DNA from 2 places in the Pantoea sp. GW821-FHT03E06 genome. Region 2 is predicted to be linked to the other one. Evidence: predicted binding sites of a transcription regulator. Region 2 holds the regulator's gene; the other holds the start of a gene.
The links. Region 2 encodes LexA, which represses DNA repair genes until DNA is damaged. Its sites were predicted from a motif close to TNCTGTATGTACATACAGNA; they were not measured.

Region 1: a site for LexA is predicted at 8,999-9,018, ahead of AC07WB_RS08120 (metal-dependent hydrolase). Genes of this name have one in related genera too.

What each region holds. Positions count from the first base shown of each region.
Region 1 is NZ_JBWKUG010000001.1:1,739,326-1,750,700, forward strand. Features, by position in the region: gene astB (N-succinylarginine dihydrolase) at 1-635, shown strand, start outside; gene astE (succinylglutamate desuccinylase) at 682-1,677, shown strand; gene spy (ATP-independent periplasmic protein-refolding chaperone Spy) at 2,005-2,502, shown strand; gene cho (excinuclease Cho) at 2,579-3,439, opposite strand; gene nadE (NAD(+) synthase) at 3,550-4,377, opposite strand; gene AC07WB_RS08100 (multidrug effflux MFS transporter) at 4,495-5,685, opposite strand; gene osmE (osmotically-inducible lipoprotein OsmE) at 5,878-6,213, shown strand; gene AC07WB_RS08110 (DUF6515 family protein) at 6,268-6,645, opposite strand; gene AC07WB_RS08115 (L-cystine transporter) at 6,843-8,234, opposite strand; gene AC07WB_RS08120 (metal-dependent hydrolase) at 8,388-8,978, opposite strand; gene kduD (2-dehydro-3-deoxy-D-gluconate 5-dehydrogenase KduD) at 9,119-9,880, opposite strand; gene kduI (5-dehydro-4-deoxy-D-glucuronate isomerase) at 9,893-10,729, opposite strand; gene hxpB (hexitol phosphatase HxpB) at 10,887-11,375, opposite strand, start outside.
Region 2 is NZ_JBWKUG010000001.1:350,375-361,749, reverse strand. Features, by position in the region: gene AC07WB_RS01650 (conjugal transfer protein TraF) at 1-563, opposite strand, end outside; gene zur (zinc uptake transcriptional repressor Zur) at 1,016-1,537, shown strand; gene AC07WB_RS01640 (CsbD family protein) at 1,609-1,821, opposite strand; gene dinF (MATE family efflux transporter DinF) at 1,986-3,308, opposite strand; gene lexA (transcriptional repressor LexA) at 3,443-4,057, opposite strand; gene AC07WB_RS01625 (diacylglycerol kinase) at 4,163-4,531, opposite strand; gene plsB (glycerol-3-phosphate 1-O-acyltransferase PlsB) at 4,659-7,082, shown strand; gene ubiA (4-hydroxybenzoate octaprenyltransferase) at 7,130-8,014, opposite strand; gene ubiC (chorismate lyase) at 8,021-8,539, opposite strand; gene psiE (phosphate-starvation-inducible protein PsiE) at 8,632-9,042, opposite strand; gene AC07WB_RS01600 (UTRA domain-containing protein) at 9,111-9,809, opposite strand; gene AC07WB_RS01595 (ABC transporter substrate-binding protein) at 10,034-11,095, shown strand; gene AC07WB_RS01590 (alkaline phosphatase family protein) at 11,257-11,375, shown strand, end outside.

The DNA.
Region 1 (11,375 bases), 1.4 Mb from region 2:
GCACGCTGTTTGCCCAGCAGAATCCAGCGGTTATTGACCAGGGCGTATTCCATAACGACGTGATTGCGGTGAGTAATCAGCAGGTGCTGTTCTGCCATCAGGATGCATTTGTTAATCAACCGCAACTGCTCAACGATCTCGCCGCGCGCGTCAGCGGTTTCCAGCCGATTGAAGTGCCGCGTGATAGCGTCTCGGTTAGCGATGCAGTAAATACGTATTTGTTTAACAGCCAGCTGTTACAACGTGCTGAGGGCGGCATGCTGCTGGTGCTGCCGGAAGAGTCGCGTCAACATGCTGGCGTGTGGCGCTATCTCAGTGAGCTGGTAGAGAGCGGCGGCCCCATTCGTGAACTTAGCGTGTTTGACCTGCGAGAAAGTATGTTTAACGGTGGCGGTCCAGCATGTTTACGCTTGCGCGTGGTGTTAACGGAAGCTGAGCGCCAGGCGCTGAATCCAGCCGTACTGATGAACGATCGTCTGTTCGCCACATTGAATGATTGGGTTGACCGTCACTATCGCGATCGCTTAACCCAGGCGGATTTAGCCGATCCGCAGCTTCTGCGTGAAGGGCGTATTGCGTTGGATGAGCTGACGCAGCTGCTAGACTTAGGCAGTGTCTACGCGTTTCAGCGTTAACGCCGGGGCGAGAGGTTCGCCCCACGTCGTTAAAAAAGGAGTGAACATGCAGGATTTTTTACAGCAGACACTGTCTGGTGTGCCGCCACAGCAAAAAGAGGGCAGCAACGAACATCTTCGTTGGCAATGGCATAATGAGGGACTGTTGTCTCTCACACCGCATACCGCGACGCAGCAGGCTTTGGTGCTTTCCGCCGGCATTCACGGCAATGAAACCGCGCCGGTTGAAATTCTCAACCTATTGCTGACGCCGCTGTTAAAAGGTGAAAAGCCGCTAGCGGTGCGCCTGCTGGTGATTTTAGGTAATCCCGCGGCGTTACGCAGCGGTAAACGCTATCAGCAATACGATATCAACCGGCTGTTTGGCGGACGCTGGCAGCAGGTGGCTGATGTGCCGGAAGCGCAGCGTGTGTTACAGCTGGAGCAGGAGCTGGAGAATTTCTGGCGTGCCTGCCTCGATCATGAAGTGCGCTGGCATCTCGATCTGCATACTGCTATTCGCGGCTCATATCATGCGCGATTTGGCGTGATGCCGCTCAATCCGAATCCGTGGCCTGAAGAATTTATGCATTGGTTAGCGGCGGCGGAACTGGAAGCGCTGGTGTTCCATCGTTCACCCGGCGGCACCTTTACCCATTACAGCTGTGAACACCATGATGCGGCGAGCTGCACGCTGGAGCTGGGAAAAGCTTTACCTTTTGGTGAAAACGATTTGAGCCAGTTTGCAGGGGTACAGCAGGCGCTGGCGGCGCTGCTGTATGGCGAGACGTTGCCGGAAGTGCGTGAACGTCCGCGTCATTATCGCGTGGCGCAGCAAATTACCCGCCACGGTGAGAAGTTTGTCCTGCATATGGGGCCGGAAACCTTGAACTTTACCGCCTTCCCGCAGGGCACGCTGCTGGCAGAGGAGGGCGACACGCGCTATTACGTGCAGCAAGCGCGCGAATTTGTGCTGTTTCCCAATCCTCACGTCGCACCAGGATTACGCGCAGGACTGATGCTGGTGGAAGAGAATGAGCAGACGCAGGCGCTGGCGCTTTAATGTGCTTTCACCTTCACCCTAATCCTCTCCCGCCGATGGGAGAGGGACATTTCGGAGATGACGCTGGCACCGCCCACATTTCCCTTTCTGAAAACCGACAATGCCGTTACACTCCTCCTTAATTCCTGCCTTTTTCCTTTGATTGTCATAAACTTTTTCAATTCCTCACGCATTTCTTCGCTTTCTCTCCATGATTGCCTGATTTTTGTCTTTTATGCTTTCAGGGCTTTACTCAGCCTCTGAGTAGTTGACGTTCAGCGTCGTATGCTTGTTTCCGAAGACGCGACACAGGCTGTCGTCATTAAACTGATAAGTAAGGACAATATTATGCGTAAATTAACTTCTGTTTTCCTGGCTACCGCAATGGCTCTTGGTGCTGCAAATATCGTCCATGCTGCGGCAGACAACCTGACTCCGCCGCCAGCGGGCAGTGAAAAACCGATGCACAAGCCGCCGATGCGCCATCACGGCATGGAGATGATGTTTAAAGGACTGAATCTGACGGATGCGCAGAAAGCGCAAATCAAAACTATCCTGCGAGATAGCCATAAAGAGATGAAACGCCCGTCGCTGGAAGAGCGTCGTGCTGACCATGCCATCATCGCTTCCGATACCTTTGACCGCGCGAAAGCCGAAGCGCAGGCCGAGAAGATGACCGCGAACGCGAAAGATCGCGCTCTGCAGATGATGGAAACCCAGAACAAAATCTATAACGTGCTGACGCCAGAACAGAAAAAACAGTACAACGCGAACTTTGAGAAACGCTTAACGGAAAAAGGTCCGCACGATGGCAAAACCCCGCCAGCGCCGGCTGATGCTGAGTAAGCATTTTCGCTAACTGAATAGAGACCGCCGACGTTGTCCATTGCGTTCGATGCTTTGGGCAACGTTGGCGGTTTTTTTATAGCTCGATCAGCGGGAACACGCCTGAGAGCAGCGGACGGCAGAGAATTTTGTAGCCATCATGATCAAAGCCGTGCGAGGCACGCTGCAGCTGGCGCGCTTCGGCTTCGCTACTCACCGAACCCAACCAGAACCAGTGATCGATCACATGGATTTGCGTAATATCGGCACCGCGCTCCACCATGCCAACCGGACCTTGCCATGGCCAGCACAGGATACGCATCTGCTCTAAGGCGGCATGCAGACGCTGCTGATGCGCAGCAACCGACTCCTTTCCGCAGCACGCGCCGGCACAGCGGTTAAGCGCCGCACGAAAACAACCTCGCCCCGGACGCAACGATTCCAGTCCCAGCAGGCCGTGACACAAGCGCTGCTCATCGGCAAGCGTTTTCAGTTTCTCCAGCGCGGCAAAGCGGCTGCGAAACAGGCCATAAAGGTTGGGCGAACGGGAGAAGTCGAGATCCTTCGCATAAACCACCTGCGGCGCGCCGTCGCCTAATTGCAGCGAACAGAGCTGACGATTTTTACGAAGTCGCTTGTTGAATAGCGGCTGCTGAGTTTTGATCATTTGTGCTTCCAGCAGCTGCGCACCGACATCTCCTGCGGTGGGGATCCAGGTCACGCGCCGCGCCTGACGCAGCATGCTGGCTTCATCTGGCGTACGAAAATGTGCCATGACCCGACTGCGCAGGTTAACGCTTTTGCCGATATACAACGGCAGATTTTCATTTTCGCCATGGAAGGTATACACGCCTGGCTGGTTAGGTAACCCTTCCAGCCATTGACGTAGATGTTCGGGATATTGATAGATTGCTGCCGCATCGAAATCGAGGCGGTGGCTGGCTGCACGTCTGACCAAAGCACACTCCGATTACTGGTTGTCCATCCAGTGTATCAAAGTGTGCTTTTTCTCGCCAGTCAGCGGGGAGGAGAAAGTTTCCCGCATAGACGGCGGGAAAGGAGGAGCGCTTACTTCTTCCAGAAGTCGTCGAACACGGTAATCGGCGGACGACGTTTGTGCTCGGTTTTCAGATACCAGCCTTCAATGGTTTTTGCTGCGGCGGCATCAATGGTTTTGCCTTCCAGATAAGCGTCGATTTGCTGATAGGTGACACCAAGCGCCACTTCATCCTGCAAGCCGGGGCGATCATCTTCCAGATCGGCCGTCGGATGCTTCAGATAGAGATGTTCCGGGCAGCCGAGCGTTTTCAGCAGCTGTTTGCCCTGGCCTTTGTGCAAGCGGAAGATCGGATTGATATCGCTGCCGCCATCGCCGTATTTTGTGAAGAAGCCGGTGATCGCCTCAGCCGCATGATCCGTTCCTACCACCACACCTTTGGTCATGCCGGCAATGCTGTACTGCGCTTTCATGCGCTCACGGGCTTTCTCATTGCCACGCACGAAATCTGAAACGGTAATACCCGCCTCTTTCAATGCACGTTCACTGGCTAGGATCGCTTCTTTAATATTCACTACCAGCGTGCGGTCCGGCTGGATAAATGCCAGCGCATCCTGACAATCCTGCTCATCGGCCTGCACGCCATACGGCAAGCGTACGGCGATAAAGGTGTAGTCATTATCGCCGGTCTCTGCACGCAGTTCGCGAATTGCCGTTTGTGACAAAATGCCGGTAAGCGTGGAATCCTGGCCACCGCTGATACCGAGGACCAGCGTTTTCAAAAACGGGTGGGCTTGCAGATAGGATTTCAGGAAATCAACGCTGACGCGGATCTCCTGCTGCGGGTCAATAACGGGCTTAACACCAAGGGCTTCAATGATTTCCTGTTGCAATGACATGGACCTCTCCTCAAGTCAGTAGCCTGACGGCACAATGCGAATCATCTGCTAAAGCTAACGCCTCTGTCCCCAAACAACAAGCCGCACGGATTATTGTCGAAGTTAAAAGCTTACAAATCAGGCGCTTTTTGATTTCTGTACCAATATATTGAATGACACAATCGCCAGCATGAAGCAGCCAAAAATCGTGCCCGTCATGCTCACCACCGAGGTGCCGCCCAGGCCGGTGATTGGCACGCTAATGGCACCAAAGGTAAACATACACACGCCGATAACCGCCGATGCGCTGCCCGCACGATGTCCCTGGCTCTGCATTGCCAGGGAGGAGGCTGTAGTGGCAATCACGCCATTACTGGCAATGGTGAAGAACAGGGCCACCAGCAGGATCGGCAGCGCGGCACCTGTTAGTCCAGCCAGTAGTAAACAGCTTGACGCCACAAACGCCAGCGTAAGACCGCCTTTCAACACACGATACTCTCCCCACAGCGGGCAGAGGCGTGCACTGGTTTGGGATGCAATAATCAGGCCGAGGCCGTTGGCGGCGAAGCAGAAGCTGAATGCTTGCGGCGTGAGTCCGTAAAGCTGCTGCAGCACAAACGGTGACGCCCCGATGTAGGCAAACATACCGGACATCATGAAACCCTGCGTCAGGCAGAAGCCCATGAACTGACGATGCGTCACCACCTGGCCCAGTGCTGCCCACGCTGAAAAAATCGAGCCCTGGCTACGACGTTCGGCCGGTAAGGTTTCATGCAGCTTCCAGCGCGTGAGGAAAATTAACACAATGGCAATGCAGCCGAGCACCACGAAAATGCCGCGCCAGTTAAGCACCGTCATTAACGCGCCGCCCAGCACCGGCGCACCAATCGGTGCCAGGCCGTTGACCAGCATCAGCAGAGCAAAGAAACGCGTTAATTCATGGCCGCTGTACATATCGCGGGCAATGGCGCGCGACAGCACGGCACCGCCCGCACCGGCCAATCCTTCAAACAGACGAGCCACCAGCAACGCGTTGATATCTTTTGCCAGCGCGCAGCCAATCGAGGCAATAAACAGCAATATCAGCGATAACAGTAACGGACGGAGGCGACCAAATTTGTCGCTCATTGGTCCAAACAGCAGCTGACCGGCCCCCAAACCGAGCAAACCTGCCGTTAGGCTCAGCTGCGCCGTGGCCGTTTCGGTGTGCAGATCGCGCGCCAGTTCCGGCAGCGCAGGTAGATAAAGATCGATACAAAGTGGCCCGAGTGCCGCGAGCAGCCCCAGCGTAATGGCATAAACCAGGCGGTGAGAAGGTGCAGGTGTCATTTATCCTCAGTCTTAATTCATTGCTATCGGTATTTTTTCGCGGGTGATTATACGAACCCTGGCGCATCAACACAGCATTTTTACGAAAACCTGACGCTTAAGATTTTGGTGAAATTTATCCCATAAAGTTGATAAATCTGGATTTATGTTCCAGGCTTACTTCACATGGACAAAAAAACGAGGAACAACAACATGAATAAAGTGATGGGATGTATCGCTGCCGCTATGACGCTGGCAGCCCTGTCGGGTTGTACGACTTATGACAAAGCTGAAAGCTACGTAACCAAGCCGGTGGTAAAGGATGTGAAAAAAGGCATGACGCGTGATCAAGTGCGTCAAATCGCAGGTCCAGCCTCAACCGAAATCACCATGGTTCATGCGCGCGGTACCTGCCAGACTTACGTGATTGGCGAGCGTGACGGTAAACCGCAGACCTACTTCGTGAGCTATAACGATACCGGTCGCGTGATGAATTACGGCTTCCAGAGCTGTAAGGATTACGATACCGACCCGCAAGCGGCGCAATAAGCGCAGCAGAATAATAAACGGCCCGTCATTGACGGGCCGTTTTTCGTTGCAGGCTTATAAGCCGTAAGGGCGAGGCACTTCAATATAGCTGCCGCCGATTTCGCGCTGGTAGTAATGGCCTTCCTGCACATAGTAGCGCTTGCCATTGAAATCGAGCACGCGCATGCCGCCAGCGGGCGGGCTGTCAGGCGGTTGTACTACCACGTAAGTGTCGCCCTGACGCTGATAGTAGCTGCCATTCAGCATGTAGTAGGTGAGTCCGCCAATCAGCACCGCCGTTGCCGCTTCAGGTAAGAAGCGTAGCGGGCCAGGCCCACCCCAATGCGGGCCTCTCCCCCAATGTGGACCAGGGCCCCAACCGCCGGGATACGCATGACTGATAGCTGGTGTTAATAAGGTTAACGCCAGCACCGAGGCGATAACATTTTTCATCGGTGATTCTCCTGCTGTGATTAGCAGCAGAATTGGCCTTCTGGCGGCAAAACTCAAGCGAAAAGCGGTCGATTTTTCCTCTTTTTACTATGCTTAACGCTTTCCTGACACAGCCGCCATGATTGGGGTGAATTGGGGAGAAAAGAGCATAAAAAAACGGCAGGCCCATTGGCCTGCCGTTGTGTTAATGCGGTGCGTTAGCGGTGCGCCAGTTCAGCGTGTTCGTCGCTCTCCAACACTTTTTTGTCGGTCAAACCGAGCCAGCGGCTGGTAAGTGAACCGGCCGTCATTGAGCCATTAACGTTGAGCGCGGTACGGCCCATATCAATCAGCGGCTCGATGGAGATCAGCAGCGCGACCAGCGTGACCGGCAGGCCCATCGCCGGCAACACGATCAGCGCGGCAAACGTTGCACCGCCACCGACGCCCGCCACACCGGCGGAACTCAGCGTCACGATACCCACCAGCGTGGCAATCCACATCGGATCGAAGGGATTGATGCCAACCGTAGGAGCAACCATTACCGCCAGCATCGTCGGATACAAGCCCGCACAACCGTTCTGACCAATGGTGGCACCAAACGATGCAGAGAAGCTGGCAATGGATTCGGGTACGCCGAGGCGACGCGTCTGCGTTTCCACATTCAACGGAATGCTCGCGGCGCTGGAGCGGCTGGTGAAAGCGAAGGTGATCACCGGCCACACTTTACGGAAGAAGCGCATTGGGTTGATACCGTTGACCGACAGCAGCAGGGCGTGCACGGCAAACATAATGGCCAGACCGAGATACGATGCAACAACAAAACCACCCAGCTTAATGATGTCCTGCAGATTGGAGCCGGCCACCACTTTGGTCATCAACGCCAGCACACCGTACGGCGTCAGCTTCATGATCAAACGTACCAGCTTCATCACCCAGGATTGCAGAGTATCGATCGCCACCAGCACGCGCTCGCCTTTGACCTTGTCATCTTTCAGTAGTTGCAGCGCCGCCACGCCGAGGAAGGCAGCGAAAATCACCACGCTAATGATGGAAGTAGGGTTGGCACCGGCCAGATCGGCAAACGGGTTTTTCGGAATGAACGACAGCAGCAGCTGCGGCGTGCTGAGGTCAGCGACTTTGCCAACATAGTTGCTTTGAATTGCACTCAGACGCGCGGTTTCCTGCGCACCCTGTACCAGACCTTCAGCGCTTAGGCCGAACAGGCCGGTAACCAGTACGCCGACCAGCGCGGAAATCGCGGTTGTCACCAGCAGCACGCCAATGGTTAGCACGCTGATTTTACCTAGCGATGAGGCATTATGCAGACGCGCAACGGCGCTCAGAATCGAAGCGAAAACCAGCGGCATCACAATCATTTGCAACAGCTGAACGTAGCCATTACCGACGATATTGAACCAACCAATTGACGCTTTTACCGTGGCGCTGTTTTCGCCGTAGATGGTTTGCAGCGCCAGACCGAAGGCCACGCCTAATACCAGACCGGTCAGCACGCGCTTTGACAGGCTCCAGCTTTGGTTGCCAATGCGGTTCAACAGAATCAGTAGCGCGATAAACGCCACAATATTAATGATTAGGGGAAAATCCATGCTCAACTCCAGAGTGTGCCGCGCCAGCAGATTATGATGGTGCGGATAACAGTAAGTCCCCGTTAGGGAATATTTAGAATGTTATCAGTTCAGCGTTGGGCGGGCTTATACCCAAAAAGAATGTTTTATAACTTTATCGCTGTATTTGTGTGGTTATTGACCGTTTCGACCATTAACCATGCGACCGACGCCATTTTGTAGCGTATTGAACAGTTGTTCCGGCCAGCCATTGGCACCAAAAGAGGGCATTCCGGGCGGGAACCATAAGGCATAACCGACCAGCGCGAGACAAAGCGCGCGTTCAAGTTGGTTACCTTTTTGACTATTAAGAATCGGTAAGCGGAAGCGCCAACGGCAGGGCCACAGCAGCGGCACGCCTGCGGGGGTGAGCATATCGGCCACGATATGGCTGAGATAGCCAAGCGTCATGCCTTGCAGCACATCAGCGGGCAAAAACCAGTCGGCAGGCACGTTAATCTGGAATAGCCACAACCCCACCGCCACGGCCAGTAAACTGTGAGTAAAGCCGCGGTGACCAAAAGCGCGGGCAATGGGGTGCGATAGCCACCTTAGCCGCTGGCCTAACACGGATTTAGGGTGATCGATATCGGGCAGCAGACAGGTTAGCAATGCAGCAGGCACCAAATGCCACCAGTCGGCGCTGGCCAGGACTGGCGTCAGTTCCGCACGCTTGGCAAAAATGGCGCTGGCAATGGCAAAAATGATATGGCCTTCGGCCGTCATGATGGAACCTGGCTGCATAAAACTGTCGATGCATCCAGTATAGGGATTTATCCAGTAAATGAGAATGGTGACGCTGTAACGAAGCGTTAATAATTTCTGCTTTCCCGCGCCACAATGACGCGGGAAAATAAGGGGTTAGCTTAGCGTGCTAACCATCCGCCGTCGACAGCCAGCGTGTAACCGTGCACGTAGTCTGCAGCGCTTGAGGCAAGGAAGACAATCGGCCCCATCATGTCGTCAGGAATGCCCCAGCGTCCGGCAGGAATACGGCCTAAAATCTCCTCATTGCGCGCTTCATCACTGCGCAACTGCTCAGTATTATTGGTCGCCATATAACCCGGCGCAATGGCGTTGACGTTGATACCGTGTTTTGCCCATTCATTTGCCATCAGGCGTGTTAAGCCCATCACCGCGCTTTTCGAGGCGGTATAGGAGGGCACGCGAATGCCGCCCTGGAACGAGAGCATTGAGGCAATATTGATGATCTTGCCGCCATGGCCTTGCGCGATAAACTGACGCGCCACCCGCTGCGACAGGAAGAACAGACTCTTACTGTTAATGTTCATCACATCATCCCAATCTTTTTCGCTGAAATTAAGCGCATCTTCGCGGCGAATAATGCCAGCGTTGTTGACCAGAATATCAATACGACCGGCGTGGGCTACCGCCTGTTCAACAACGTGTGGAACCACGGAAGATTGGGTGAGATCGGCCTGTATCGACCAGAAGCGGCGTCCTAGCGCCGCGACTTTAGCTTGGGTATCGTCAGGCCCCGCGCGGTTGACGCCAATAATGTCACAACCCGCCTGCGCTAAACCGAGCGCCATGCCCTGGCCCAGTCCGGTATTGCAGCCGGTGATCAGCGCCACTTTGCCTTCCAGATTAAATGCATTGAGTATCATGATTGCTCCTTGTTAGCGCAGCGCGCTGATGTTGACGTGGTCCATGTCATCAAATACCTGGTTTTCACCCACCATCCCCCAGATAAAGGTATAACGCTGCGTACCGACGCCAGCATGAATCGACCAGCTGGGGGAAATCACCGCCTGCTCATTGTGCACCAGCAAATGACGCGTCTCTTGCGGCTGGCCCATCATGTGGAATACCGCGCTGTCATCGGCCATATCAAAGTAGAAATAGACTTCCATGCGGCGCTCATGCGTGTGACACGGCATGGTATTCCACAAGTTACCGTCATCGAGGCGGGTTAAGCCCATGGTCAGCTGGCAGGTAGGCAACACATCCGGCACGATGAATTTATTGATAGTGCGACGATTCGAGGTGGCGGCATCGCCCAGCGTGGCTTTAACCGCTTCGTTGAGGGTGATTTTTTTGTCAGGATAACGCGTGTGCGCCGGTGCGCTGTTGTAGTAAAACTTCGCGGGATGATGGGCATCGCTGCTGCGAAAAATCACGCTCTGCGCACCTTGCCCAACATACAGTGCTTCCTGCTGGCCAATCTCCCAGGTTTTGCCGTCTACTTCAATTAAGCCCGGTCCGCCGATGTTAATCACGCCGAGCTCGCGGCGTTCGAGGAAGTAACTGACGCCTAACTGCTTGCCGACTTCATGGCCAATAGTGACTGCAGTGTGCACCGGCATTACGCCACCGATGATGATGCGGTCAATATGGCTGTAGGTGAGGGTGTAATTGTCAGCGTCGAAAATTTTCTCGATGAGAAACTCGCGGCGTAAACCGGCGGTGTCGAGGGTTTTGGCGTGATCGCTGTGTATGCTTTGACGAACGTCCATCTCAGGCCTCTCAAGAGTCAAAGGAAGTGGTCCCGATGCGGGTCTTTGGGCATCTTAGGCAGGATGGGATGTGAATTCAATAAAAATGAAACGATGTTTTATTTATTTGAGCAGTTGATCAAATTGCATAAAAAAGCCCGCGTTCAGCGGGCGACGGTTAACCGTGCAGATGCTCGGGTTTGAGCTGGGTTAAATCATCAAGAATAACATTCGCCAGCGACCAGCGCGCATCATCACGATGTTCGGGGGCAGGCACTACAATCGAACGCATGCGTGCCGCTTTGGTAGCGATCATGCCGTTGAACGAGTCTTCCAGCGTTACGCAGTTCAAGGGATCAATCCCCAGTTTGGCTGCCGCATCCAGGTAAACCTGCGGGTGCGGTTTGCTGTAGGGCAACGCTTCGGCTGAAGCCAGCACGTCAAAGTAGTTGCGCAGGTCGAACATCTCCAGCACGCGTTCCAGCATGTGCAGGGGCGAAGCGGAGGCGAGACCGATTTTCAAACCCTGCTGCTGGCACAGTTGCAGTGCCTGCTCCACGCCCGGCAGCAGCGGACGTGTCTCTTCAACCAGCGCGATCGCACGCGCAATGATGCGCTTTGTCACTTCCTGCTGGTCCGGACCGCTCCAGGGCAGCGCTTCAAACCA
Region 2 (11,375 bases):
CCGTTAGCAACACCACGCAGATAGGCGATGTCGCTATCCGCGATGTTGGCACGTACGTGCGCAGTTCCATAGGCCTTAGTGATAAACGCAAAAGGCAAGGTTTCATTGGGAACGGTGACGGCCAGCGCCACACCCGCAGTTCCATTGGCTTTATTGCCGCGAAGATCGCTAAGCTGGTTAGCCACATCACCTGCAGCCGCTTTCAGCTGCGGATAACCATTGAGGTAATCCGCAAAGGTGAGGTTATCAATCACGTCCTGATAACGATCAACACTATCCGTGATGTCATCAACGCGGTCGATCAATTTGTCTTTGTCAGTAACCTGTGCGCCAGCTGAAGGGAAAATGATGCTGACGTTATCTTCCGGCTGAGCTTTCGTCATCAATGCTGGGTTAGCCAGCACCGCAGAACTCCAGGTGGAAGAAGCTACGCCCGTTCCTCCCATGGCATCATTGCGCGCGTCATACCATGTGCCTGCTGCTAAAGCTGAAGAAGAAATAAATACCGCATTCAAACCAACAAGATAAGCAACTTTTTTGTGCCTGAATAGTGTCTTCACCATGAGCCTGCCATCACCTTTGAAATGTCGCTGAGCCACTCACCGACGGAACAGTTTAGTTAGCCGCTATTCTGAACCATGGCTAACGCTTCATTGCTGTGAATTGAAAGGAAATAGCACTGCTATTCGCAGAATTGGATGCTTTCACACCATTCCGCTGTGTTTTTATGCGGAAAGATTAACAGTGTTTAAATTGATACCAGAAATTACTTAAGACCTTTTGAACCATAGACGCTAACCTGGTGAGTTGCAAAGCAAAATCCCAGCGGCCGTTGCCTTGGCTACATAGAGGTTTACATCGGGAAAATGGGCAAAAACTGAAGGTCAATACAAAGTGGAACGGTAACAAATTGATTAACCGGTTTTTTTAGCAGAAAACACGCCTAAAAAAGCAATAACAGCAGTAGAAAAAATTGTGTGATAAAATAACATAACCTGCAACCCGGAGAATGCTCATGTCTAACCTCACGCCCGAACAGCTGCTTACCCAGGCTGAATCACTCTGCCTTGACCGCGGCGTGCGCCTTACTACTCAGCGCGCTGAAGTATTGCGTCTGATGGCTGAGCAAAATGGATCAATTAGCGCTTACGACCTGCTGGATCAGCTGCGCGTCAGTGAACCTCAAGCCAAACCGCCCACGATTTATCGTGCACTGGATTTTCTGCTGGAGCAGGGATTCATTCACCGCGTGGAATCGAATAATAGCTATGTGGTTTGCCACCATTTCGACGAACCAGCGCACACTTCTGTGATGCTGGTGTGTGATGGCTGCGCGGCGGTAAGTGAAAAGCATGCACATGGAGTGGAAAAAACCATTGCGACACTGGCAGATCAGGCAGGGTTTTCACTGCGTCATACGGTGATTGAAGCACATGGCTTATGCGAGAATTGCACGGAAGTTGCGGCTTGTACGCGGCATGATAGTTGCGAACACGACCATCAGAGTGAGAGTAAAAAACGGGTGAGAAAGGCTTAATTGGCACTTCCTTGTGCCGACCCGATCATAATGATCGGTGGGTAGGAGCATCGTCCTTAATAAGACGTCGATTACCAGCGGTAATCTTTGTTGTGGCTTTCCCAGTCTTTCACTTCGGTCTCTGCCTGATCTTTCGCATAACCGTAGCGTTCCTGGATTTTACCGACAAGCTGATCGCGTTTACCTTCGATCACGGTCATATCATCATCCGTAAGCTTGCCCCACTTCTCCTTCACTTTCCCTTTGAACTGCTTCCAGTTTCCACCAGCTTCGTCTTTATTCATAATAATCCTCCACTTCATCCTGAGTGAGACGGATACATTCTCTGTATATCAAAGAACATACCCACACGATGCGCTATTCATCTGCGCCGTATGAGTTAATTATAGTTGCCGCTTCGAAGTTTGCAGGAAATTACAGATTAATCTGTAGGTTACGCTTCGCTTATTCAGGCATTAAACCAGCTGTCGCGCTGCCAATGACCGCGCCACATCAGCCACAGCGTCACACCTCGTAGCGCCAGGAATACCGTTATCGCCAGCCATAAACCGTGGTTACCAAGCCAGGGCAATGTTAGCAGCGTCAGGCCATAACCCATGGCGGCTATCATCATGCTGTTACGCATCTCACGACCACGCGTCGCACCAATAAACATGCCATCCAGCAGATAACACCAGACGCCTATCAACGGCAATATCACCTGCCAGATGAGATATCTGTCGGCCATTTCACGCAACGCTTCCAGTGATGTCAGCATGGCCACAATCTGCGGCCCCGTGAACGCATAAATCAGGGCAAATATTGCGGCGACAAAACAGGCCTGACGGCAGGCCGCGTGCCAGATAAGTATTAATCGACTGCGATCTTTCGCGCCTACCGCTTCACCCGAGCAGGCTTCAACCGCATAAGCAAAGCCATCTAGCGCGTAGGCGGTAAAAGTGAGGAACATCAGCAATACGGCATTAACCGCCACCACATCAGGACCAATGCGCGCCCCCAGAATGGTCAGGGATGCAAAGCAGATTTGAAGCATTAAGGAGCGCAGCATGATGTCGCGATTAAGACGGAACAGCCGCGCGGCATCGCCACGCCAGCTGCTTTTTAGTAGAGCGAAATAAATACCGCGCAGTTTGAGTACGCGCGCCACCATCCACAAACCTACTCCCAGCGTGACATATTCAGCCAGCGCCGTTGCCGCCGCTGCACCGGCCACTCCCCAATGCAGCTGAAGGACAAATAAAAGGTCGAGCAGGATATTCACCAGATTCCCGACGATAAGCAATACCATCGGCGCACGCGCATATTGCACGCCTAACAGCCAACCAAGAATAACCAGATTAGCCAAGGTGGCGGGCGCGCTAAGCCAGCGAATCTCAATGAAAATTTTGGCCTGCTGCTGCACTTCTGGGCTGCCGCCCATTAATGCGGCTGCCAAACTGCTTACCGGCGTTCGCAGCACCATAAATAGCAAACCAAAAACCAAAGCAATCAACAGCGGTTGGGTCAGGGCGCGTGCCAGCGCCGTTTTGTCATTGGCACCAAACGCCTGCGCGGTAAGGCCAGTGGTACTCATGCGCAGAAACAGCAGGAGCATAAAGATAAAACTGGTTGCCGTGGTACCCACGGCGACGCCCCCAAGATAAATCGGGCTATCGAGATGACCAATAACGGCAGTATCCACCACGCCCAACAATGGAACGGTGATGTTAGAGAGGATCATCGGCAGCGCCAGCCGCCAAAGTGCTTTATCTGAAGGGGAAAACAGCTGCATCAGCCCATTCCGTTATTTGCGGTAACCAGCGTGATTGCGCCCGACAGTGCCGCAGAAAATGTCAAAAAGAAGAAACTAGCAGACTGCGGCCAGCGCAGCATACGCCGCCGCAGTAGGAGGGAATCAGGAACGAATCAGAGCCATTCGCCGTTACGCACGATCCCAACGGCCAGACCTTCAACGGTCAATGATTGCTCGCGGGTATCTACCACAATCGGTTGGAAATCGTTATTTTCCGGCAGAAGATGGACAATCGCGCCCTGCTTTTTCCAGCGTTTGACCGTGACTTCGTCATCAATGCGCGCTACGACAACCTGTCCGTTACGCACTTCCTGCGTTTTATGCACCGCCAGCAAGTCACCATCCATAATACCGATGTCTTTCATCGACATACCGCTCACACGCAGCAGGAAATCCGCGCTGGGTTTGAACAGGTTTGCATCCACCTGATAGTGCGCTTCAATATGCTCCTGTGCCAGCAGCGGCTCGCCCGCAGCGACACGACCAATTAATGGCAAGCCTTCGCTCGGCTCTTCTTCCATTAATAAGCGAATCCCGCGCGATGCGCCGGAAACAATTTCAATTACGCCTTTACGCGCCAGCGCTTTCAGATGCTCTTCAGCAGCATTGGGCGAGCGAAATCCCAGTTGCGCAGCAATTTCCGCACGCGTTGGCGGCATGCCCGTCTGGTTAATATGGTCGCGAATCAGGTCATAGACCTGTTGCTGCCGTGCAGTTAACGCTTTCATCCCGCCCCCTGGTTGTTTATACAGTCGCTGTGAGTATATACAGGTATTGGCGAAATGAAAACCGTAACAGAGGGAAAAATCAGCGGTTTGATGAATCTGGAATGGCTATCTCAAATGCGTCCAGAGCAGCACGATCCAAACAAAAAGAGCCAGTAAGATAGTCAGCAATACCGCAGCCGAGCCCATATCTTTGGCGCGCCCTGATAAGGGATGTTGCTCCTGGCCAATGCGGTCAACGACGGATTCAATGGCACTATTAAGGATTTCGACAATGACAATCAGTACCACGGAGCCAATCATCAGCACGCGGGAAATGGCGTCTACATCCAGCCAACATGCCACGATAATCGCCACCAGCGCGGCTATCGCTTCCTGGCGGAATGCCGCCTCGTGCTGCCATGCGGCACGCAGCCCCTGCCAGGAATAACCGGCTGCTTTCACTATTCTTACAATACCGGTGACGTTATTTGCCATGTTTATGGAACCCTTGATCTATTTTGACGTCAATGTGTGGGCAGTATGAGGTGGCAGAGCCACAGATCTTCGCTGCACTTTCTGGTATGCTTGCCGCGCTTTGCTAACAAGAGGCTTTAAGTTGTCTATGTCAGGTTGGCGTAAACTCTATTACAAATTATTGAATTTACCACTCTCTATTTTGGTAAAAAGTAAGGTCATTCCGACCGATCCTATCTCTGAACACGGAATCGATCCGACACGTCCAGTGATGTATGTTTTGCCTTATGATTCAAAGGCTGACTTGCTCACACTTCGTGCACAATGTCTGAAACACGATTTGCCCGATCCGCTGGCTCCGCTAGAGATCGATGGCACCTTGCTGCCGCGCCACGTGTTTATTCACGATGGCCCACGCGTTATTCCCTATTTCGTGGCCAATCCCGAATCGGTAAAGCTGTTCCACGATTATCTGGATTTACACCGCAGCAACCCGCAGCTCGATGTACAAATGTTGCCGGTCGCGGTGATGTTTGGCCGCGCGCCGGGACGTGAAACATCAGGTGAATCCACACCGCATCTGCGCGTTCTGAATGGCGTACAGAAATTCTTCGCCATTTTGTGGCACGGTCGCGATAGCTTTGTCCGCTTCTCGCAAACCGTTTCGTTACGTCAGATGGCGACCGAACACGGCACTGATAAGTCGATTGCACAGAAGCTGGCGCGTGTCGCGCGCATTCATTTTGCTCGCCAGCGTCTGGCCGCTGTGGGTCCACGTCTGCCTGCACGCCAGGATCTCTTCAACAAGCTATTGCAATCCAAGGCGATTGAAAAAGCGGTGGAAGATGAGGCGCGCAGCAAAAAGATCTCACATGAGAAAGCCCAGCAGAACGCCATCGAAATGATGGAAGAAGTGGCGGCAAACTTCTCCTACGAAGCGATTAAAGTGACTGACCGCGTGATGGGCTGGCTGTGGAGCCGGCTGTATCAAGGCATCAACGTTCACGGTGGCGAGCGCGTACGTCAGCTGGCACAGGATGGACATGAGATTGTTTATGTGCCCTGCCACCGCAGCCATATGGACTATTTGTTGCTTTCCTACGTGCTATATCATCAAGGCCTGGTGCCGCCGCACATTGCTGCAGGTATCAACCTGAACTTTTGGCCTGCGGGCCCGATTTTCCGTCGTCTTGGCGCGTTCTTTATTCGTCGTACCTTCAAGGGCAATAAACTTTATTCCACCGTGTTCCGTGAATATCTCGGCGAACTGTTTAGCCGTGGTTACTCGGTGGAATATTTTGTGGAAGGCGGCCGCTCGCGTACCGGTAGATTGTTGGATCCGAAAACCGGCACGCTATCAATGACGCTGCAAGCCATGCTGCGCGGCGGCAGCCGTCCCATCACTTTCGTGCCAATTTATATTGGTTATGAGCACGTGATGGAAGTGGGCACTTACGCGAAAGAACTGCGCGGCGCGGCCAAAGAGAAAGAGAGTTTCCTGCAGATGGTGCGCGGCTTACGTAAGCTGCGCAATCTTGGTCAGGGCTACGTCAACTTTGGCGAACCGCTGCCCTTGATGAACTATCTGAACAAAAACGTGCCGGAATGGCGTGATGCGATCGATCCTATCGAACCCCAACGTCCAGCCTGGATGACGCCAGCCGTAAATGACATTGCGGCGAAGCTGATGGTGCGCATCAACGAAGCCGGTGCCGCGAATGCCATGAACCTGTGCGTCACCGCGCTACTGGCCTCACGTCAGCGTTCACTCACTCGCGAACAGTTGATTGAGCAGCTGGAGTGCTACACCCAACTGCTGCGTAACGTGCCCTATTCGCCGGAAGCAACCGTGCCGGATATGAGCGCCGAAGCACTGCTTGATCACGCCATGGGCATGAACAAGTTCGAGACTGAGCAAGACAACATTGGCGACATCATCATTCTGCCGCGCGAGCAGGCGGTGCTGATGACTTATTACCGCAACAATATCCATCATATGCTGGTGATGCCATCGTTGATCGCCGCCATCGTGCAGCAGCATCGTGAAATCAGCGAAGCAGAGTTGCTGCGCCAGGTTAGCCTGGTGTATCCAATGCTGAAGAGCGAGTTGTTCCTGCGTTGGGATAATGCTGAGCTGCCCGCCCTGCTGAATGCACTGTGCGTAGAAATGGCGCGTCAGGGGCTGATTACACTGCAGGATGGCCAGCTCAAAATGAGCCCGGCACGTCATCGTTCATTGCAGCTGCTGGCAGCGGGTATTCGTGAAACGTTGCAGCGCTTTGCGATTACCTTCGCCATTCTCAGCGCGAAACCGGCGATCAACCGTGGCACGCTGGAGAAAGAGAGCCGCACGCTGGCTCAACGTCTCTCAGTGCTGCACGGTATCAACGCGCCGGAGTTCTTCGATAAAGCAGTGTTTACCGCATTGGTACTGACGCTGCGCGATGAAGGCTACATCAGTGATAAAGGTGATGCAGATGCAGAACGTAGTCATATGATGTGGCAGATGCTGGCGGAGTTAGTGACAAGCGATGTGCGTCTGACGATTGAGAGCGCGGTCGCGCACGATTAACCTGGCGACCCGCGATAAAAAGGCGCACTTCGGTGCGCCTTTTTTGTTTACAGCAAATCGGCGAACGGTACGGTGCTGAGCAAGATGCCGATAAATAACACCATGCCCACATAGTTGTTATTCAGAAACGCCTGGAAGCAGGCATCGCGCTCGCGCTGAGCAATCAGCTTCTGCTGATGCACAAACAGTCCCGCGGCGAGTAACAGCGACCAGTAAAACGCGCCGTTCAAATGGAGCATCATTCCGACCAACGCCATCAGGGCGAGCGTCGCCAGCTGCAGCAGACCGATAATCAGCTTGTCGTAACGACCAAACAAAATGGCCGTCGACTTCACGCCAATCTTCACATCGTCATCGCGGTCAACCATCGCATATTGCGTGTCATAGGCCACCGTCCAGCAGATATTCGCCAGGAATACTAACCAGCAAACCAAAGGTAAGGACTCACTAACTGCGGCCCATCCCATCGGAATCGCCCAGCCAAACGCCGCGCCCAGCACCACCTGCGGCAGATGCGTGTAGCGCTTCATAAACGGATACACCCATGCCAGCGCCAGGCCGCCAAAGGAGAGCAAAATGGTCATGGTGTTCATGGTCAACACCAGCATAAATGCCAGAATTCCCAGGCCGGCAAACAGCAGTTTGGCCTCCTTCTCCGTCACCGCACCGCTGGCCAGTGGACGTGAAGCGGTACGCTTAACATGACCATCGATTTTGCGGTCAGCGTAATCGTTGATCACGCAGCCCGCTGCACGCATCACAATAACGCCGAGGACAAATACCAGCAGCACCGGCAGCGGCGGAATCGCCATGCCGGAAAGCCACAGCGCCCACATCGTCGGCCACAGCAGTAAAACGGTGCCGATCGGTTTATCGATACGCATCAGTCGGCGGTAAGCCTGCCATTTGGTCATGGGAAGAGTGTTTTGCACGGTCATTTATCCTTGGTCCAGCGTGCGATACAGCGGCGACGCAGGTAAAAACAGTTCAGTAAGCAGCAGCGGTTTGCCTGATAAACGCAGGCGGGAACGCCGTCCCCACAGATCGCCCACCTGGCCTGCATCGATAAAATCGCGGCTCAAGGTAGAAGAAGAAAACAGGTAGCGGCCAAGAGGACGCGTACCCAGCTGTTGCAGCATCAGCTCCGGACCGTTCAGGGTGCTTTCCGGTACCACGGTTCGGCCTATCAACCAGGGTTCGCCATCGCCGCACAGCACGATTTCGCGTAGCCAGAACCGTTGGTCTGCCGGCAAAAACGCGGCTTCATCCGTCACTTCATCTATGCCAATAAAGTCTTCGCGGATGAGTTCAACGGTCACCTGGCGGCAATGCTGTTCGAAGCGACGCGTCATGGAATCCTCTTCCATCAACCAGTCAATTAGCGGGGCAGAAAGCAGCGGGGAAGAGGCTGGTAGCCAGTGCAGTGCGCGTAACTGGCGCAGCGCTTCATGCGACATCAGGGCATCTCCAGAAAAAAAGTTGCCCTAGTTTAACGCAGAGGAGAATGCGTGGCACGGCTCGTTGTGCCACGTCATTGAAAGAATATTAATTACTCACGCTTCAGCCGGTTACTGTTCGCCAGCCACAGCGTTACCACCAGGATCAGGATCGCAGCTGAGTAATACAGCGTATCGAAGGGGTTTTTATGGTCGACGATGATCAGGCGAATAATCGCCGTGATACCAATGTAGATGAAATAGCGCAGCGGGAAGTGATATCCCGACTGAAAGTATTTCACAATCAACGCGATAAATTCAAAATAGAGGAAATAGATGACGATGCCTTCAATCAGCAGATAGGAAGACGTCTGCTCACCGGTGCTAAAGAGCACATTGGCCAGATGAATGGTTTCTTTGCCGAGAAACACCACAAGGATTATGGCAAGGATGATCAGTCCAATATTGAGCACCCACTGCAGCAGCAATGAAATATATTGCCCTACGCCTGATTTTGTTGTCATTTTTGCGCCTTAGTCTCCGCTGAACTGGTTGGCGCTATCATGCTGTAGTGTGATCAAAATCACAATATTTATACTTCGACATCCACGCAGAGCGCGTCGTAGCGCCAGAACTCGCAGTCACAATCAATGACGCGCTTGTATTGATCGCGGTTGATGCGAGTGATCAGCAAGCCCGGCGTGCCGCTGGCCACATTCAGGGCAGGAGCGGCACGTGCCGGAAGCGGCCCAGGCAAAATGGTAAAACGCGCGCCGCCATAGCGAATGCCGTAACGCTGATCGTAGAGATCGGTAAGCGATCGCGTGAGGTCCTCTGCCATTAACCCCGGAAAATAGGCTGGGTTGAGGTAATGCTCAACATACAATACTGCGCGTCCGTCGATACGCCGTAAGCGCCGAACGCGATATACCTTATCGCCTTCCAGCAACTGTAGATGACGCGCAATCGCTAGCTGTGCGGGCACTTCACTGGCTTCAAGCACTTCGGTACTGGCCACGCGCCCTTGCTCAGCAGCCATGGCATGAAAGTGGCTGTGATGCGATGGATTGTAAACCAGACGCGGTGGTGCGATGAACCAGCCGCGACGCAGTTCACGAAAGATAATACCCTGCGCTTCCAGCAAACCGAGCGCCTCACGCAGCGTGATGCGGGTGGTGGAATAGTGTTCACTTAGGGCGCGTTCCGCAGGCAAACGACCGCTGGCAAATTCACCGTTTTCAATACGTTCCCGCAGCCCTGCCGCAATCACATCTGCCGTTTTAGACAACATTTTTTAGCCTCATTTTGGGGCAAATCTGCACTATGACAGTTCGATGACTACAATGTGACAAGGAACAACCCACGCTTTAGCGCGCTGTAACCGCATGTGGATCGTCGCGCCACACCACATTTCACCACCATGGTCATAAAACCTTCATCTACTCGGGCTACATTGGCTCGGTTCTTGCTGGACTAGACCAAGAAGTCCCACAACATATACCGGGAGCAATCGAGATGAAAGCGTTAATCGCCTCTGTAGTAGCCAGTGCCGTACTGCTTGCGCTGCCTGCCGCGCACGCCGCAGATAATGACCTCGCCGCGCTGGAAAAAGCGGCGCGCGCGGAAGGCCAGGTCAACAGCGTCGGCATGCCAGACAGCTGGGCAAACTGGAAAGATACCTGGAGTGATCTCAACAGCAAATACGGCCTGAAGCACAGTGACACGGACATGTCCTCTGCACAGGAGCTGGCAAAATTTGCTGCAGAGAAAGAGAACGCCAGCGCCGATATCGGTGATGTGGGTGCCGCATTCGGTCCAATTGCCGTGACGAAAGGCGTAGCACAGCCATACAAGCCAACACATTGGGATCAAATCCCGAGCTGGGCAAAAGATCAGGATGGCAACTGGATGCTGGCGTATACCGGCACCATCGCGTTCCTGGTGGATAAGCAGCAGGTGAAGGACGTGCCGCACAGCTGGGCCGATCTGAAGAAAGGTAAGTATGTGGTCACTATCGGCGATGTCGGCACTGCGGCTCAGGCAGCTAACGGCGTACTGGCCGCCAGCTATGCCCTGGGCGGTGACGAGAAGAACGTGAAACCGGCGCTGAGCTTCTTCGGCGACCTGGCGAAAGAGGGTCGCCTTGGCGTGACCGATCCGGTGATTGCCAACATCGAGAAAGGTGAAATCCAGGTGGCTGTAGTGTGGGACTTTAACGGCCTGAACTACCGCGATCAGATCGATAAAAATCGCTACGAAGTGGTGATTCCATCCGATGGTTCCGTCACCTCTGGCTACACCACCATCATCAACAAATACGCTAAGCATCCAAACGCCGCCAAGCTGGCGCGCGAATATATCTTGTCTGATGAAGGTCAGATCAACCTGGCGAAAGGCTATGCGCGTCCGATTCGTGCCGAGCATTTAACCCTGCCAGCTGACGTGCAGGCCAAACTGCTGCCGCAGTCTGAATATAAAAATGCCCGTCCGATCAAAGATCAGGCCGCATGGGATAAGACGTCGAAAATGCTGCCGCGCCTGTGGCAAGAGAACGTCATCATTAATATGAAGCAGTAACGTTCTCAGGTGTGGTCGCCATAAATCGCGACCCTACGGGTTTTGTAGGGTGCGCATTTATGCGCTCCTGGGGAGAAGTCGCCATAAATGGCGACCCTACGCGTTTTGTAGGGTGCGCATTTATGCGCACCTGGATTAACGATTGTCATAAAGGAGAAAGGATGAAAACAATCCTGGTGGTGTTGGATGGCCTGAGTAATCAGGTGGCGCAGCACGCGATGGGCTATCTGTTCGCGGAATGCGCGCAGGGCAACGGCCAGTATTATACGCTGACCTGCGA